2 regions of the Phyllobacterium sp. SL163 genome follow, and region 2 is predicted to be linked to the other one. Evidence: predicted binding sites of a transcription regulator. Region 2 holds the regulator's gene; the other holds the start of a gene.

Evidence for each region. Region 2 encodes HrcA, which represses chaperone genes, less so after heat shock. Its sites were predicted from a motif close to GTTAGCACTCNCNNNNNGNGAGTGCTAAC; they were not measured.
Region 1: groES (co-chaperone GroES) is a predicted target of HrcA. The motif match lies at 2,165-2,193, and genes of this name have one in related genera.

Annotation. Positions count from the first base shown of each region.
Region 1 covers NZ_JAFCVE010000002.1:589,695-593,906, forward strand. Annotated here, with positions in the region: gene groL (chaperonin GroEL) at 97-1,743, opposite strand; gene groES (co-chaperone GroES) at 1,809-2,105, opposite strand; gene ACP7B1_RS06520 (winged helix-turn-helix transcriptional regulator) at 2,344-2,718, opposite strand; gene ACP7B1_RS06525 (zinc-binding alcohol dehydrogenase family protein) at 2,819-3,832, shown strand; gene ACP7B1_RS06530 (MFS transporter) at 3,877-4,212, opposite strand, start outside.
Region 2 covers NZ_JAFCVE010000001.1:73,439-77,650, forward strand. Annotated here, with positions in the region: gene ACP7B1_RS00330 (VOC family protein) at 1-353, opposite strand, end outside; gene rph (ribonuclease PH) at 366-1,082, opposite strand; gene hrcA (heat-inducible transcriptional repressor HrcA) at 1,220-2,290, shown strand; gene grpE (nucleotide exchange factor GrpE) at 2,417-3,130, shown strand; gene ACP7B1_RS00350 (trimeric intracellular cation channel family protein) at 3,250-3,903, shown strand; gene ACP7B1_RS00355 (adenosine kinase) at 3,895-4,212, opposite strand, start outside.

The DNA.
Region 1 (4,212 bases), on a different contig from region 2:
GCGATAATCCTCTTCGATAGAACGGTGCTTGAAATACAGGCAACAAAAAAGGCGGGCCAAGGCCCGCCTTTTCCGTATGCGATTGGCGTGGACTGATTAGAAGTCCATACCGCCCATGCCGCCCATTCCGCCGCCTGGCATCTGGGGAGCGCCGCCATTGTCCTTCTTCGGAGCTTCGGCGATCATGGCTTCTGTCGTAACAAGAAGACCGGCAACCGATGCTGCATCCTGCAGAGCCGTACGAACAACCTTGACCGGGTCGACGATGCCCATGACGATCAGATCGCCATATTCACCATTGGCCGCATTGTAGCCGTAGGTTTCCTTCTTGCTCTCAAGGATCTTGCCGACAACGATGGAAGCTTCGTCACCTGCGTTCGTTGCGATCTGGCGAGCCGGAGCCTGCAGCGCACGACGAACGATGTTGATGCCAGCGTCCTGATCGGAGTTTGCACCCTTGAGTGTCAGGTTTGCCGAAGCGCGGAGCAGGGCAACGCCACCGCCAGGAACGATGCCTTCTTCAACAGCAGCACGTGTTGCGTTGAGAGCGTCGTCGACGCGGTCCTTCTTTTCCTTCACTTCAACTTCCGTTGCACCGCCAACGCGGATAACGGCAACACCGCCAGCGAGCTTGGCAAGACGTTCCTGCAGCTTCTCACGGTCGTAGTCCGAAGTGGTTTCGTCGATCTGCTGCTTGATCTGGCCGACGCGGGCGTTGATTTCGCCCTTCTTGCCATGACCGTCAACGATCGTGGTGTTTTCCTTGGTGATCGACACCTTCTTGGCGCGGCCGAGCATGTCGAGCGTAACGCTTTCGAGCTTGATGCCGAGATCTTCGGAAATAACCTGACCACCGGTGAGGATCGCGATGTCTTCCAGCATGGCCTTGCGGCGATCGCCGAAGCCAGGAGCCTTGACGGCAGCAATCTTCAGGCCGCCGCGCAGCTTGTTGACGACGAGCGTTGCAAGAGCTTCGCCTTCGACGTCTTCGGAGATGATGACGAGCGGCTTGGAAGTCTGGACGACAGCTTCGAGAACCGGCAGGAGAGCCTGGAGGTTCGAGAGCTTCTTTTCGTGCAGAAGGATGTAGGCGTCTTCGAGGTCAGCAACCATCTTTTCAGGGTTGGTGACGAAGTATGGGCTGAGGTAGCCGCGGTCGAACTGCATGCCTTCGACGACTTCGAGTTCGGTGTCAGCGGTCTTGGCTTCTTCGACGGTGATAACACCCTCGTTGCCGACCTTCTGCATTGCCTTGGCAATCATTTCACCGATTTCAGTCTCGCCATTGGCAGAGATCGTGCCAACCTGCGCAACTTCTTCCGAAGTCTTGATCTTCTTGGCGCTCTTGCCGAGCTGCTTGACGACTTCTGCAACAGCAAGATCGATGCCGCGCTTCAGGTCCATCGGGTTCATGCCGGCAGCAACAGCCTTGCCGCCTTCCTGAACGATTGCCTGGGCCAGAACAGTCGCAGTCGTGGTGCCGTCACCGGCAATGTCGTTCGTCTTCGAAGCGACTTCACGGACCATCTGTGCGCCCATGTTTTCGAACTTGTCTTCAAGTTCGATTTCCTTGGCAACGGTTACGCCGTCCTTGGTGATGCGCGGAGCGCCGAAGGACTTGTCGATAACGACGTTGCGGCCTTTCGGGCCGAGCGTTACCTTGACAGCGTCCGCAAGGATATTGACACCGCGCAGCATGCGCTCACGCGCGTCGCGGCCGAATTTTACTTCTTTGGCAGCCATTTTATCTCTCCTGGGATTGAACCCGGTTTGATCGAAATTCGTTGATTAAAGGGAAAACCGGCTGATTAGCCGAGGATGCCCAGAATGTCGGATTCTTTCATGATCAGCAGATCTTCGCCGCCGATCTTGACTTCCGTGCCCGACCACTTGCCGAACAGGACATGATCGCCTGCTTTGACATCGAGCGGGATGAGCTTGCCGGCTTCGTCACGAGCGCCGGTACCGACGGAGACGATTTCGCCTTCCTGTGGCTTTTCCTTGGCAGTATCCGGAATGATGATGCCGCCTGCAGTCTTTGCTTCGGATTCGATACGGCGTACGACGACGCGATCGTGAAGCGGGCGGAACTTGGTCTTGGCCATGGTTAGAACCCTTGATGTTGGTGTCAAAACGGTGAAGCGAACGAGTGATCGTCCGCGTTATTAGCACTCACAAGTGACGAGTGCTAACTGGGCTCGGAAATAGTGGGCAGCCATGGAAGAGTCAAGGGAGAGGTTTGCCGAATTTCGGCGAAAGACTGAAAAGCAATGCACGCTGGCGCGTCTTCAGTCATGCAAAATCATCCCATGCAATTGTGAACCAATGATGACGCGTCTGCGTTTATGCGGCCTGCGACCGCACCGTTGCAGCCTTTGCCGCTTCGGAGCGCAGATGGGTATCTCCCCAGACCTTGAGGGCCGATATGATCGGCTCCAGGCTGCGGCCGTGCTCCGTCAGGGAGTATTCCACCTTGGGTGGTACCTGTGCATAGACCTTGCGTGTGATGAAGCCGTCGGCCTCCAGCTCGCGCAGCTGGTTGGTCAGCATGCGCTGGGTAACGCTGTTCAGGTGACGGCGGATTTCGTTGAAGCGCAGCGTACCGGACATCAGGTGAAAAAGGATCATGCCCTTCCATTTGCCGCCGATGAGATTGAGCGTTCCTTCCACGGGACAACCCGGTGCACAATCAAAATTCGTATGGCGGATGCGCGGCATCACGGTATCCTTTATGACACTATATGCAATTTATGTGCATTCTTGCACTGTTCGAACATAGCGCGCATTTGAACAGCGTCAACTTATCTGGAGAATGCCTATGCGCGCCGTCGCCTATTATGAAGCGCAGCCGATCACTGCGGAAACCTCACTCGTCGATATCAATCTGCCCAAGCCCGAAGCGCAGGGGCGCGACCTTCTGGTCGAAGTGAAAGCCATATCGGTCAACCCCGTCGATACGAAAATCCGCGCAGGTGCAAAGCCGGAAGCGGGCCAGCCAAGAGTTCTCGGCTGGGATGCGGCCGGTATCGTTACTGCGGTGGGGCCGGATGTCCGGCACTTCAAGGTTGGCGACGAGGTGTTCTATGCGGGAGCGGTGGATCGCCCGGGAACCAATGCCGAATATCATCTTGTGGATGAGCGCATCGTTGGCACGAAGCCGAAGTCCCTCGATTTCAGCGCCGCCGCCGCCCTGCCGCTGACCTCGATCACCGCATGGGAAATGCTGTTTCACCGGCTCCACATCGACATTCCGGTGGTTGGCGCAGCCAACGCTATTCTGATTATCGGCGGCGCCGGTGGGGTCGGTTCTATTGCCGTGCAGCTCGCGCGCAAACTGACCAACCTGACGGTGATCGCCACGGCCTCGCGCCCGGAAACCCGCCGATGGGTGGAGGAGCTGGGCGCACACCATGTCATCGATCATTCAAAGCCGCTCGCCGCGCAGGTGGAAGCGCTCGGTCTCGGCGCCCCCGCCTTTGTCTTTGCGACGACAAACTCTGATACGCATCGCACGGAGATTGCGGCACTGATTGCGCCGCAGGGCCGGTTCGGTCTGATCGATGATCCGAAAAGCTACGATATCATGCCGTTCAAATGGAAAAGTGTTTCCATCCACTGGGAGGTGATGTTCACCCGCTCGCGTTACGATACCGCCGATATCGAGGAGCAGCACAAGCTGCTCAACCGGGTGGCGGAACTCGTGGATGCCGGCACGCTGCGCACCACCCTTGCCGATGATCTCGGCCCGATTTCAGCCGCCAATCTGAAGAAAGCCCATGCGCTTATTGAAAGCGGCCGTGCCCGCGGCAAGATTGTCCTGACCGGCTTTTAAACAACTGCAGCGGGCAGGGCGTCCATGCTCTGCCCGCTATCGCGTTATCGCGCAAACCGCAGCCAGCCGATGATGGCCACGGCAAGATAGGTGCCGCCGCAGATGAGGAGGAGATCGACGGGGCTGACGCGGCTGCTCATCATCGGGGCAACCAGCATGCCGACGAGCATGCCGGCGTGGGAGGTCACGATATAGATGCGTGTGGCCGGTGCGATATCGGCTGACGGCAGCAGGGTCTGGCGCAGGGTTGCAAAGGCGACGTCCTTGAAGGGGCCGCCGAAACCCGACACTCCCGAAGCAATGACAAAGCCGACGAGACGCCAGTGCACAGGCATGGGTGCAAGGGCGGCCAGAGCCATCAGCAGGATACCTGTGCCGGT
Region 2 (4,212 bases):
TCGCGGAAATACAGGGAGCGGGCACCATTGGGCCAGTCAAATTCACTTTCGATGGCAATGCCATTGGCCTCAAGATGGGACTTCCAGCCGGAAATTTCATCCCGTGTTGCGCGAAAACAGACGTGGCCCGGCCCCTTGGCACCATGGGCCGGGATGGGAAGACCGCCCTTGGGCCTTTCCCTCAGCTTTTCCGCATCGAACAGGATCAGGACACCCGCCCCACAACGGAAAAAGACCGATTCATTGCCCGCCCGCAGGATGACGTCCAGTCCGAGTATATCGGCATAGAACCGTGCAGCCACGTCGATATCGGTCACATAGAGTGCTGTTTCCAGAATACCCGATGGCTGCATGGTGTTTTCCGCTTACGAGACCGCCATTTTCTGCAGGGAAACCAGCCGGGTGATGCCATTGCGGGCAAGCCCCATCAAGGCCAGCAGCTCGTCCTGCGAGAACGGTTCACCTTCCGCCGTTCCCTGCACTTCCACGATACCACCTTTGCCGGTCATGACGAAGTTGGCATCGGTCTGTGCCGTTGAATCCTCGGCATAATCGAGATCAATCACGGGCGTGCCGTCGGAGATGCCGCAGGAAATCGCCGCAACATGGTCCTTCAATACCTTTTCGACCTTGAGCATCTGGCGTGTTTCCATCCAGCGCAGGCATTCGTGCAAGGCGACCCAGCCGCCGGTGATGGCTGCCGTCCGGGTGCCGCCATCCGCCTGAATGACATCGCAGTCCACGGTGATCTGCACTTCGCCCAGCGCCTGCAGGTCCACGACGGCACGCAGCGAACGGGCAATCAGCCGCTGGATTTCCAAAGTGCGGCCGCCTTGCTTGCCGGATGAAGCCTCGCGGCGCATGCGGTCGCCGGTCGAACGCGGCAGCATGCCGTATTCCGCCGTTACCCAGCCTTTGCCGGTATTGCGCATCCAGCCCGGCACCTTTTCCTCAAGGCTGGCGGTGCACAGGACGTGTGTGTCGCCAAACTTGACCAGGCACGAGCCTTCAGCATGTTTGGAAACGCCGCGCTCGAAGGAAATGGCGCGCATTTCGTCTGGGGCTCGTTTGGAAGGACGCATGGAATGACCTCTTGAAAAATATGGTTGTCCGGCCTTTTAGAGCAACGGACGCTTAAATGGAACCATGAAGCAAAAGCTTTGATGATTGGACCGACAACGCCTATATTCCCTGGCAGAGAACAAGGGCGTCACACAGAATGAACAAGGCAGTTACTCCCGAACCATTGCAATCCCTCGACCAGCGGTCACGGGATATTTTCCGGCGCATCGTCGAGAGCTATCTCGGTGACGGCGAACCGGTGGGATCGCGCAACCTGTCGCGTATCCTGCCCGTGACGCTTTCCCCGGCGACCATCCGCAATGTCATGAGCGATCTTGAGCATCTCGGCCTTGTCTACGCGCCGCACGTGTCGGCGGGACGGCTGCCGACACAATTGGGCCTGCGGTTCTTTGTCGATGCCTTCATGGAGGTGGGCGACCTTTCCTCCGACGAGCGCAATTCCATCGAGGCGCAGGTGCGGGCGGGCGGCGAGGCCCAGTCGAGCGAGAACATGCTGACGCAGGCCAGCCAGATCCTGTCGGGCATGTCGCGCGGCGCCGGACTTGTGCTTGCAACCAAAGCGGAAGGCGCACTCAAACACATCGAGTTTGTGCGGCTGGAACCCACCAAGGCGCTGGCGGTGCTGGTGACCCAGAGCGGCGACATTGAAAACCGGGTGATCGACCTGCCGCCCGGCGTGACGCCATCGCAATTGATCGAAGCATCGAATTTCCTCAATGCGCATATTCAGGGCCGCACCATCACCGAAGCGCGCGTGGAAATTGCCCGCTTGAAGGACGAAACCCAGCAGGCGCTCGATGTCCTGTCGCAACACCTGGTCGAGCAGGGACTTGCGGTCTGGGGCGGCACGGGTGGCGGCCAACCGCCGCGGCTCATCGTGCGCGGACGCGGGAACCTTCTGGATTCCATCAACGCCGAAGCGGATCTCGACCGGCTGCGCCATCTGTTCGATGATCTCGAGACCAAGGAAGGCACGATACAACTGCTCGATCTGGCGGAAGCCGGATCGGGCGTGCGCATTTTCATCGGCTCCGAGAACAAGCTGTTTTCACTTTCCGGCTCATCTCTGGTCATCGCGCCCTATCGCGATTCGGAACAGCGGGTCATCGGCGCCCTCGGCGTTATCGGCCCCACCCGGCTGAACTATGCGCGCATTGTTCCGATGGTGGACTATACGGCGCAGCTGGTCTCACGACTGTTGCGATAGAGCGCGGATACTGCACTGGCGCTGTGCCGCCACGCGAACTTCCCCCGCTTCGGGCATTTGCACTTGATTTTCATGGCCTAAACCTCGATATCCAGCGCACATTCGATTTATGAACGGACAGGATAGATGACTGAAGAAAAGAAACATCATGACGCACCCGATCTCGATCAGCGCGATCTGAAGAATCCGCGCGACCGTGATGCGCTGAAGCGTGCCGCCGATGATTTTCTGAAATCGCGCAAGGCAGAGGAATATGCCATGGCGCAGGAAGAGGAAGAACAGGCGGAAGCAGCCAACAGTGTTGAACTGGATGCATTGCGCGGCGAAAACGGCGATCTGCGCGATCAGCTGCTGCGTCTGGCCGCCGATATGGAAAACCTGCGCAAGCGCACCGCCCGTGACGTTCACGATGCGCGTTCCTATTCGGTCGCCAATTTCGCCCGCGACATGCTTTCGGTTTCCGACAATCTGAAGCGCGCGCTCGAAGCCATTCCGACCGATGCCCTCGCCAATGGCGATGCAGGTTTCAAGGCACTGGCCGAAGGCGTGGAAATGACCGAGCGCTCGATGATGTCGGCGCTGGAACGCCACGGCGTCAAGAAGATCGAGCCGCAGGGCCAGCGTTTCGACCCGAATTTCCATCAGGCCATGTACGAAATTCCCAACGCCGACGTGCCGCACAACACGGTGCTGCAGGTGGCGCAGGCCGGTTTCGTCATCGGCGACCGCATGCTGCGCCCGGCACTCGTCGGCGTTTCCAAGGGCGGTCCGAAGCAGGCTGCCGGCGAAGGCCAGGCAGAGCCGGGTCCGATCAACCCGCAGGCGGAAAAAGACGCATAACCATAGCGTCATCTCAACGGCAAAGGCCAGATTCCGGCGACGGGGTCTGGCCTTTTTAATTTAGCTGTTTACGCTCCGTATTGGCCATGTTCTACCTTTTATATGGAGGGGAACAGCCGATGACATCGATTCAGATATTCAATTATGCGGGCGTTTTTGTTTTCGCCGCGACAGGCGGCCTCGCCGCCTCGCGCCGCCAGCTCGATATCATCGCTTTCGTGTTTCTGGCTGCGGTAACGGGCATCGGCGGCGGCACCCTGCGCGACCTCATCCTCGGCGTCCCCGTCTTCTGGGTCCGGGAGCCCGGCTACATCCTCGTCTGTGCTGCTGCGGCAATCATCGTCTATTTCTCCGCCAATCTCCTGGAATCGCGCTACCGGCTTCTGCTGTGGCTCGATGCGCTGGGGCTTTCGGCCTACAGCGTCATGGGCGCTGCAAAGGCGCTGGCGCTCGGTTTCAGCCCGACCATTGCCGTTGTGACAGGCATTTTGACGGCAACATTCGGCGGCGTGCTGCGCGATATCGTTTCCGCGGAACCGTCGGTGCTGATGCGGCGCGAGATCTACGTCACTGCGGCGCTTGCCGGCTCGGTCGCCTACACGCTGCTGCTGGGGCTTTCGGCGGGGCCGGAGGTTTCGGCCCTGTTCGCCGCGCTGACCGCCTTTGCGGTTCGCGGCGGCGCGCTTTATTTCGGCTGGACCCTGCCGAATTACCACAAGGTGGGCCGCACGCCTGAAGAGCTCAAGCGTGACGGCATTGTTCGATCAGAGTAAACCGGCCTGCTGGGCTGCCACTTTCAGATTTTGCGCCGGACGCGGGCCGATCTGCTGGATCACGAGGCCAGCGGTCAACGAGCCGAGCCGCGCGCAATCGGTCAACGAGCGGCCATTGGTATAGCCGAACAGGAAGCCCGACGCATAGAGATCACCCGCACCCGTCGTATCGACAAGCTCGGCGATCTCGATCGCCGGAACGGCAACGGTTTCGTCCTTCGAGACAACCACCGAGCCCTTTTCCGAGCGGGTGATGGCGGCGAGCTTGCAATCCTTGCGGATGGCATCAAGTCCCTTCTCAAAGTCGTC